3 regions of the Arthrobacter sp. B2060 genome follow, and region 2 is predicted to be linked to each of the others. Evidence: riboswitches for the same ligand, from Rfam matches in the RefSeq annotation. Region 2 holds a riboswitch; each other region holds the start of a gene.
The links. Region 2 has a riboswitch for S-adenosylmethionine ahead of metX (homoserine O-acetyltransferase MetX). Riboswitches for the same ligand answer to the same signal wherever they lie in the genome.
Positions count from the first base shown of each region.

Region 1 (3,265 bases), on a different contig from region 2:
GGATCACGGCCCGGATTTCCTCCGGAGCGAGCAGGGCGCCGATCCCGCTGTGGTGGTAGCGGACCACCTGCACCTGATAGTCGAGGATGGATTCTTCCACCACCGCCGTGTCCCGGCCGGAGCCCAGCAGAGTGTTCAGCCCGTAGACCCTGTGGCCGGAGTCGATGGCCGACTGGACCACATCCCGGGAGAGGCCCATCAGCTCCATTGCGTCAGCGCTCAGGACGACTTCGACCGTCGGATCGGAGGCAACCCGTGCCACGTCGGCGGCCACAAGGTGTGCCGTGCCGATCAGGAAGGTGGCACGTTTTGCATCCGGCAGCAGGCTGTCCGGCCTCCGTGTCCCGGCCATGGCACTAGAAGTCCAGCAGGTTCCGGCGGAGGCCGCCGTCGCCGTAGCTTGTCCGCAGCAGCCCGCGGCGCCGGAGAACCGGTGCCAGTTTGTCCAGCACGCCGTGCACGGTGGCCGGGTCCACGAAACCGGAGAAGAGGAAGCCGTCCCCGCCCACAGCGGCGCCTGTTTCCTCGAGGTGGTCGGCGATTTCCTCCGCGGTGCCGATGATGCTGTCCCCGGCGCCGCCGCTGCGGGCCCGCAGGATCTCGCGCAGCGTCGAGCCGGGCGGCGCCGCCTTGGAAAAGTGCTCGAGCGTGCCCTGGTTACTGTTGGTGCTGAGCGCCGGCAGCGGCTCGTCCAGGTCGAACTGTTTGAAGTCGATGACGGACAGATAGGAGATCGAATTAAGCTGGCTGTCGACGTCCCGCTGCGTCAGCTCCCGCCGCGCGGCGCGCAGTTCCTCCGCCTCGGTTTTGGAGCCCACCACAGTGGGCTTGAGGACGAACAGCACCTTGACGTCGTCGGGGTTCCTGCCCGCCTTGGCGGCTTCGGCCCGGATGGACTCGCGGTAGGCCTTCATGCCGTCGGAGCCGCGGGCCAGCGCAATGGCAACATCCGCGTTGCCTCCCGCGAAGGCCTTGCCGCGCGGCGATGCGCCGGCCTGCACCAGCACAGGCTCCTCCGGCAGGGGAGCCGTGTTCAGCGGGCCCCGGACCCGGAAGAATTCACCCTCGTGGTGGATGGGCCGCACCTTAGTGTGGTCGGCGAAGACGCCGGCCCCGGCGTCCTCCACGATGGCGTCCTGGTCCCAGCTGCGCCAGAGCTTCCGCACCACGTCCACGAATTCCTCCGCCTTTTCATAGCGGAGATCGTGCTCGATTTGCTGGTCCAGCCCGTAGTTCTGCGCGGCAAGGTCGCTGCCGGAGGTCACCACGTTCCAGCCGAGCTGGCCGTTGGAGAAGTGCTGCAGCGTGGCCAGCAGCCGGGCGGCCGTGAACGGTGGATAAAAGGAGGCGCTGACGGTGGGGACGATGCCGAGGTGCTCCGTGGCGGAGAGCAGGTACGGGACAAGGGCCAGCGGATCGTGCTTGGGCGCGAAGGAGGCCTGCGCCAGCGAGACTTCGGCGCTCCCGCCATAGGTGTCGGGGACGGTGAGGGAGTCCTCGATGATGAACAGGTCCAGTCCGGCCCGCTCGAACTCGCGCACGGCGTGCTGGTACAGCCCGGGTTTCTTCCAGTCGTAGCCGATCCCGTAACCGGGTGTCCCCCAGCCCTGGACCCCGAACCCGTGGCCCACAAACCACCCAAAGTGCAGCATGGGGCCGACTCTATTGGCATTCGCTTCGTTCACTGGTGCCTGGTTTCATCCGGCGTTATGGCGGTTCATCTCCCGTCATTATGCACCCGGTCGAGATCTTTGTAACCGACGCTGCAGGCCTCCAGCGTTACGGAACATGACGACGGCGGCGGTGCGCGCCGGCGTCGTCGGTGTTACTTTTTTGAGGAGTAATGAGAACCGGCGCCAAGCCCTGACTGGCCGGTCGGCAACCCTCCCTTTCGCGGCGGGGTGCCTCAGGTGAATACTCGGCAATCGACCACTCGAGCTGCAAGCGTGAGAGAAGGAGATCCGTCATGACGGACGCGCCCGCCGGCGCCACCCTGCCGGCCCCGCAGGACAAACCTGAGGAAAAACTGGCCTACCGCCTGATCACCGGACCGGACAACCGTGCCTTCTGCGAACGCATTTCGGACGCCCTGGCCGAAGGGTATGTGCTGCACGGCAACCCGGCAGCCGCGTTCAACGGCAGGGACGTGATCGTGGCCCAGGCCGTCATCCTGCCCCTGGCCGTCGCAACAGCTGATGCCGCCGTGGCCACTGCCGTGGACCGGCTGGACTCGGACGAGAACCTCGACGCCGAAGCCTTCGAGGGGCACGCATGAGCTACGCCGGAGACCTTACCCCGCACGAAGCGTGGACCAAGCTGGAGGAGGGCGCCGTCCTGGTGGACGTCCGCACCGAGGGCGAATGGGCACACATTGGCATCCCCGACACCAAGGCCACCGAGAATGACCCGCTGTTCATCCAGTGGACCTTCCCGGGCGGCATCCCCAACCGGGCCTTCATCGACCAGCTCAAGGAGCAGGCTCCGGAGGACGACGGCGCAGAGCTCGTCTTCCTGTGCCGCTCAGGCCAGCGTTCCATTGCCGCAGCCATCGCGGCGACCCAGGCCGGCTTCACCTCGTACAACGTCCTCGAAGGCTTCGAGGGAGAGCCCGACCGGTACGGTGAGCGCACCGTCAACGGCTGGAAAAACCGCGGTCTGCCGACAAACCTGGGAAAGAACTAAGTGACCTTCAATCAAGATGCCGCCGGCTGGAGTCCCGAGACCCAAGCCGTCCGCGGCGGGCTGGACCGCACCAATTTCCAGGAGACCACCGAGCCGATCTTCCTGAACTCCGGCTTCGTCTACGAGTCCGCGGCCGCTGCCGAGCGCGCCTTCACGGGTGAGGACGAACGCTTCGTCTATTCCCGCTACGGCAACCCGTCCGTGGCCACCTTCCAGGAGCGCCTCCGCCTGCTCGAAGGCACGGAAGCGTGCTTCGCCGCGGCGTCGGGCATGTCCGCCGTGTTCACCGCCCTGGGCGCCCTGCTGGCCGCCGGGGACCGTGTGGTGGCCGCCCGCTCTCTGTTCGGCTCCTGCTTCGTGATCCTGAACGAAATCCTGCCGCGCTGGGGCGTGGAGACGGTCTTCGTGGACGGGCCGGACCTTGAGCAGTGGCGTACGGCCCTCTCGGTGCCCACCACTGCTGTCTTTTTCGAGTCGCCGTCCAATCCCATGCAGGAAATTGTGGACATCGCCGCCGTCAGCGAGCTCGCCCACGCGGCCGGTGCGACCGTCGTCGTCGACAACGTGTTCGCCACTCCCCTGC
Region 1 is NZ_JBNHFR010000009.1:55,916-59,180, reverse strand. Features, by position in the region: gene AC5RUM_RS15585 (aromatic amino acid ammonia-lyase) at 1-352, opposite strand, end outside; gene AC5RUM_RS15580 (NtaA/DmoA family FMN-dependent monooxygenase) at 357-1,652, opposite strand; SAM riboswitch class IV at 1,840-1,953, shown strand; gene AC5RUM_RS15575 (DUF1737 domain-containing protein) at 1,967-2,275, shown strand; gene AC5RUM_RS15570 (rhodanese-like domain-containing protein) at 2,272-2,682, shown strand; gene AC5RUM_RS15565 (O-succinylhomoserine sulfhydrylase) at 2,683-3,265, shown strand, end outside.
Region 1: it holds a riboswitch for S-adenosylmethionine, as region 2 does, so the genes downstream of both, AC5RUM_RS15575 (DUF1737 domain-containing protein) here and metX (homoserine O-acetyltransferase MetX) in region 2, are expected to answer to the same signal.

Region 2 (3,265 bases):
ATTGTGGTGGGGTATTTGCTGGACCGCCTCGGGAAGCTCGGCTGGTCGGTGCCGGTGGCGATCTTCGTCAGCTCCATGCTCCGCGGCAGCTACCACCTGTATCAGGGCTTCGGGCCGTTCATCGGCAATGCGATCATGGGCGTGGTGTTCGCTTGGATCTATACCAAAACCCGGCGGGTGATGCCGCTGGTCATCGCCCATGCGCTGCTGGACATAGTGGCCTTCGTCGGCTTCAGCCTGTTCGGAAAGAGCATCGGCCTGGGGTAGGGAAATAATTCGGCCGCCATCGGTGGGTGGCGTCGTTGGCACCCGCTGATGGCGGCCGAAGTGTAGTGGCAGCGTGCAGTTGAAGCCTGCTGCCGGGCGCGTCAGATGGTGACGGCGCCTGCTGCGGTTTCAAACGTGACGGACAGAATGCCCGGCGTGCCGTGCGGAGCCACCCAGTTGACGGCAACATCCTCCAGCGGCCGTTCGACAGGCTCGCCGAGCCACTCGGTGACCCGTTCGGCGGAGCCTGCGATGGTGAGGCTGGACATCTTGACATTGCTGTCATAGGCGTTGGACGGGTGCAGGGAAGGATCGCCCTCCCACTTCAGCATGTACGGGACCTGCGGGTCCGCAATGAGGCCCAGGATGCCGATCTGCTTCCACACGAGTTCGCGGCCATCCGGGAACTTGCGGTTGCCGTTGACTGCGGCGCGTCCCAGACGCTCCTCGAACGGGGCGAGGTCGTCCACTTCGACGCACCAGCCCATCCAGCCGCCGCCGGCGGCAGAGCGTGCGCGCACGGCCTGTCCGAACGGGGCTTTGTCCGACGCCGGGTGGTCCAGGACCTCCACGACCTCAAGGTATTTGTGTCCCGCGAGCGGGATAATCATGTTTCGCGTTCCGAAACGGGGGTGTACCCCGCCCTTCACGGCTTCAACGCCGAGGGCGGACGAAATTCGTTCAGTGGTGGCCGCCAGGCCATCGTGTTCACAGGCGTAAGAGACGTGATCCATGCGCATGCCCTCATCTTGGCATCTTGTGACGCGGCTCTCAGCTAAGGGTTGCCTAACCCGTTTGGGCTATGTGCGGAAGAGCAGATTTCCGAGATCTGCCCTGGTGCCCGCCGCCAGCGTTCAGGGCCCGCTGGAGTCACATAGCCGTCACAATCTTCGCGCGGAGCGTGGGCCCTTTCGTAAGCTTGGTCCAGGTCATGAGTGCCAGCGACAGCCCCGGCTTGCTGGCCGGCAACCCTCCTTCCGCGGTGGGGTGCCCCGGGTGAAGACCTGGCCTGCCGGCCAGTTGGCGGCGGGCAAGCGCGTAGAAGAGGTATACCGATGACGATTTCCGTTACCCGCACCGATGTGCCGGAGGGCCGACTTCCCCACGGCACAGTGCTGGACAACCGCACTCTGGACGGCCGGGTTCCCGACGGCACTGTGCAGTATGCCAACATCGGCGGCATCGAGCTCGAGGCCGGCGGATTCCTCCCCGACGTCACCCTTGCCTACGAAACATGGGGGACGCTCAACGCGGACGGCTCCAACGCCATCCTGGTGGAGCACGCACTCACCGGCAGCACCCATGTGACGCGGGGCGGCGGGGACGAGGAAGGCTGGTGGGAGCAGCTTGCCGGACCGGGCGCGCCGGCGGATACGGACAGGTTCTTTGTCGTCTCCATTAACATCCTGGGCGGTTGTTACGGATCCACGGGCCCGGCGTCGGCCGCCCCCGACGGCAAGCCGTGGGGCTCGCGCTTCCCGCTGGTGACCCTCCGGGACTCCACCGTTGCCGAAGCGCGCCTGGCTGACCAGCTCGGCATCAGCAGCTGGTTTGCCGTTGTGGGAGGTTCCATGGGCGGCGCCCGCGCACTGGAGTGGGCGGTCACCTTCCCCGACCGGGTGCGCCGCTGCGGCGTGATCTCCGCGGGCGCGAGCAGCACTGCCGAACAGATCGCCTTTGCGCAGGCGCAGACCCTCGCGATCCGCCAGGACCCCAACTTCAACGGCGGCGACTACTACGGGGGCCCGATCCCCGAAGCCGGGCTGGCCCTCGCCCGCCGGATCGCCCACATTACTTACCGCTCGGCGCACGAGCTGGACTTCCGGTTCGGCCGGAACGCCCAGGACAGCGAAGCTCCACTGCAGGCGGATGCCCTCGCGGACCGCGGCCGGTACCAGGTGGAAAGCTACCTGGACCACCAGGGGAGCAAGCTCGTCCAGCGCTTCGACGCCAACAGCTACATCGCCATTACCGAAGCCCTCATGAGCCACGACATCTGCCGCGGGCGCGGAACCCTGAAGGATGCGCTGGCGCGGACCACGGCGGACTTCTTTGTCGCCGCCGTCGACTCGGACCGGCTGTATTTCCCGTCCCAGTCACGTGAACTCGCCGACGCCCTCCCCGGTGACGTGGACGTCCATGTCATCGAAGCGCCGATCGGCCACGACGGCTTCCTCACCGAGATCGGGCAGCTCAGCGCCCAGCTCCGCGGGCATTTCTCAGCCTGATCACCAACCTGAACTCCCGCTCCCGGGACCGGCTCCGACGCCGCAGGGAATGGCTCTAGGGCCAGTTGACTGTGCATTTATGCAGATGCGCCCTGCACTATTTGTCGTTGAGCTTGCAGCAGGGGCAGACCATACTCGTTGGAAACGGCGGCCAGTGGCACACATCACAGGTCCGTCAGAGCCTGGTCCCATGTGGTGTCGACGAAGACGCCGAAGGAGTTCACAAAATGAGTACGGAAAACCCGGCCGCAAGCCGCGTAGAGGAAACCGATGTCAAGGCGTCGGGCCTGAAGAAAGTCGTTACGGCGTCCATGGCCGGCACGGTGGTTGAGTGGTATGAGTTCTTCCTCTATGCCTCCGCGGCCACCCTGGTGTTCGGCAAGATGTTCTTCCCCAATTCAGGGACGGAGCTGGACGGCATCATCGCGGCGTTCGTCACCTACGCCGTGGGCTTCGTGGCCCGGCCGATCGGCGGCATCGTGTTCGGCCACTTCGGTGACAAGTTCGGCCGCAAGCAACTGCTGCAGCTGAGCATCATCCTGGTCGGTGTCTCCACGTTCCTCATGGGCTGCCTGCCCACCTTCGCCCAGATCGGTTACTGGGCCCCGGCGATGCTGGTGTTCCTCCGCTTCGTCCAGGGCTTCGCCGTCGGCGGCGAATGGGGCGGCGCCGTGCTGCTCGTTGCCGAGCACAGCCCCAACAAGTCCCGCGGATTCTGGTCCAGCTGGCCGCAGTCGGCCGTTCCGATGGGGAACCTGCTGGCCACTGGC
Region 2 is NZ_JBNHFR010000002.1:233,078-236,342, forward strand. Features, by position in the region: gene AC5RUM_RS05815 (CPBP family intramembrane glutamic endopeptidase) at 1-267, shown strand, start outside; gene AC5RUM_RS05820 (VOC family protein) at 369-1,007, opposite strand; SAM riboswitch class IV at 1,195-1,310, shown strand; gene metX (homoserine O-acetyltransferase MetX) at 1,323-2,495, shown strand; gene AC5RUM_RS05830 (MFS transporter) at 2,723-3,265, shown strand, end outside.

Region 3 (3,265 bases), on a different contig from region 2:
TGGCGGATGCTCCCTCCGGGAGCTGGATCATTGACACCCCGGGCATCCGTTCGTTCGGCCTGGCCCATGTGGATCCGGACCGGATCCTGCATTCGTTCCCCGATCTGGAGCCCGGCACGGAGGCCTGCGAGCGGGGCTGCAAGCACGATGCCTCCGCTGTGAACTGCGGTGTGGACGCCTGGGTGGAGGCCGGCAATGCAGGACCCTCCGGGCCCGCCCGCCTTGCCTCCCTGCGCCGGCTGCTGGGCACCGATCCGCGCATGGAAGCCCAGGAAACAAAGGAACTCGGAAGCGTCAGCTGAGCCGCACGGCGCCTCCGGCCAGCGGACATCCCCGCCCCGCCGGTTCTTTGACGGTAGTTTGGAACCATGACCCAACCCGCTTCGAGCTATAACGACGACCTGCGCCTGGCCCATGTACTGGCGGATTCCGTGGACGACCAGACCATGAGCCGGTTCAAGGCGCTTGATCTTCAGATCGAAACCAAGCCTGACCTGACACCGGTGACGGATGCCGACAAAGCCGCCGAGGAATCCATCCGCGGACAGCTGTCCCGTTCCCGCCCCCGCGATGCCGTCCTCGGCGAGGAGTTCGGCAGTTCCGGCCACGGCTCCCGGCGCTGGATCATTGACCCCATCGACGGAACCAAGAACTTCGTCCGCGGAGTCCCTGTCTGGGCAACGCTGATCGCGCTCGTTGATGAAGGTGAGCCCGTGGTGGGCCTGGTGAGTGCGCCCGCACTCGGAAAGCGCTGGTGGGCGGCCAAGGGCGCCGGCGCCTATATGGGCCGTTCGCTGGCCGCTGCCACCCGGCTCAGAGTCTCCAACGTCTCAAAGCTCTCGGACGCTTCGCTGTCCTACTCCAGCCTTGGCGGCTGGAAGGAGCGGGGAAACCTGGATGATTTCCTTGCCCTCACTGAGGACGTGTGGCGCACCCGTGCCTTCGGGGATTTTTGGTCCTACTGCATGGTGGCTGAAGGCTGCGTTGACATTGCCTGCGAACCCGAACTGAACCTGTACGACATGGCTGCGCTGGTGCCCATCGTCACGGAGGCGGGCGGCCGTTTCACCTCCCTGGAGGGAACCGACGGCCCCTTCGGCGGCAACGCCCTGGCCACCAACTCGATCCTTCATTCCGAGGTTCTCAAGCGCCTCAACCCGCAGTTGGACGATCTGCTGTAGTTCGGCCCAGCGCGCTTTCGGGGAATATTCGACGTCGGACTCCGCCCTCAAGGTGGAGTCCGACGTCGTATGTTCGGCCACCTGCCCGAATTTGGGACGGCTGTAACAAACGGCTTAACAATTGCATCGGCTTTTTCATCGGCGGGCCGGTGTTCTACGCTTTTCTACAGGTCACGAGTGCCAGCGTAAAACCCCGGTTTGCTGGCCGGCAACCCTCCATTCGCGGTGGGGTGCCCCGGGTGACGACCAGGCCGGTCCGGAACGGACCCGGCAAGCGCGGATCCCCGTCACAAGGGGTCCTTTCACAGCGAGGTCCCATGACTACTGCAACCTTCTCCTCCAACACCGCTGCCGGCCTGCTCGACGATCGGTTTGCCGCTGCCGGACGGCCGCTGGCGGCAGTGACCGGCGCTGAGATCCAGGCCCCGCTCATCCAGGGCGGCCACGTGCGCTATGCCAACCTCGACTATGGAGCGTCGGCCCCTGCACTCTCCGTAGTCTCCGCCTACCTCAACGAGATCCTGCCGTTCTACGCCAGCGTGCACCGCGGGGCCGGCTACGCCTCGCAGATCAGCACCTCTGTCTACGAAAACGCCCGGAACATCGTCCGCGAGTTTGTGGGCGGCCGCCCGGACGACTCCGTGATCTTCACGCGGAACACCACGGATTCGCTGAACCTGCTGGCCGGCTGCCTCCCCGTCGAGGACCACGGCTACACCGGGGAAGTCCTGTACCTGGACATCGAGCACCACGCCAACCTGCTGCCGTGGCAGGGTGTGCCCCACCGCAGCGTGGTGGCGTCCGAGACCCTTGAGGCCACCATCGGCAGCCTTCGGGCTGAACTCGAGCAGGGCGACATCAGCCTGCTTGCCGTGACCGGCGCCTCCAACGTCACCGGTGAGATCCTGCCGATCCGCCGCCTCGCCGCCCTGGCGCACGAATTCGGCGCCCGGATCGTGGTGGACGCGGCGCAGCTCGCGCCGCACCGCCGCATCAACATCGCCGCGGACGACGTCGACTACCTCGCCTTCTCCGGCCACAAGCTGTACGCGCCTTTCGGCTCCGGCGTCCTGGTGGGGCGCACCGACTGGCTCGACGCCGGGTCACCGCACCTTGCCGGGGGCGGCGCAGTCAGTGAAGCCCGGCTCGACGGCGTCAGCTGGACCACCGGCCCCGCGCGGCACGAAGGCGGCTCGCCCAACGTCCTGGGCGCAGCCACCCTCGCCCGGGCGGCCCAGGTGATCGCCGCCCTGGACCAGGAGCAATGGCACACGCACGAGGCCGCCATCCGCTCCTTCCTCGTCGAGGGCCTGCAGAAGATCGACGGCGTCACTGTCCACCAGATCTTCTCGGACACCAACCCCGACACTGACACCATTGGCGTGGTCAACTTTTCGGTGGAGGGCTACGACGCCGGACTGGTGGCTGCCTACCTGTCTGCCGAGCACGGCGTCGGGCTGCGCGACGGCCGCTTCTGCGCCCACCCGCTCCTCAAGCGCCTGGGCCTGCCCTCGGGTTCCCTGCGCGCCAGCTTCGGCGTCGGGTCACGGCTTGAGGACGTCCAGCGCCTCCTCGCCGGCATCGAGGAGCTGCGCCGCAGCGGCCTCGGCTGGGACTACGTGGTGGACTCCGGGCGCTGGGTTCCGTCCAACGACACCCGCACCTACCCGCATTGGGCACCGAACACACCCGGTACCGCAGGCGCTGCGCCCTGCACTCTGGACTGAGCGGCACCCTCGACTGACGGCCGCCAGACGGCGCAGTCACAAATGCGGTAAATTCGAAGGGTCAATTTTTACCCTGCCCTAAGGAGACGGCGCGTGGCACGCGGTGGCCCTAAACTCGACCACGGGCGGCGGCAGGAGCTCGGTCAAAGCTTCCAGGACGGCGGCGAGCACTACCACCGTGTTCGGCCCGGCTATCCGGCTGAGTCCGCGGATTGGCTGGTCCCTTCCGGCGCACGGACGGCGGCCGATCTCGGCGCAGGAACCGGCAAGTACACGGAGCTGCTCGTGGCACGCGGCCTGCGTGTCAGCGCGGTTGACCCCTCCCCGGACATGCTTGAGCAGCTCCGTAACGCCTAC
Region 3 is NZ_JBNHFR010000005.1:292,433-295,697, reverse strand. Features, by position in the region: gene rsgA (ribosome small subunit-dependent GTPase A) at 1-302, shown strand, start outside; gene hisN (histidinol-phosphatase) at 369-1,181, shown strand; SAM riboswitch class IV at 1,351-1,464, shown strand; gene AC5RUM_RS11855 (aminotransferase class V-fold PLP-dependent enzyme) at 1,499-2,908, shown strand; gene AC5RUM_RS11850 (class I SAM-dependent methyltransferase) at 3,002-3,265, shown strand, end outside.
Region 3: it holds a riboswitch for S-adenosylmethionine, as region 2 does, so the genes downstream of both, AC5RUM_RS11855 (aminotransferase class V-fold PLP-dependent enzyme) here and metX (homoserine O-acetyltransferase MetX) in region 2, are expected to answer to the same signal.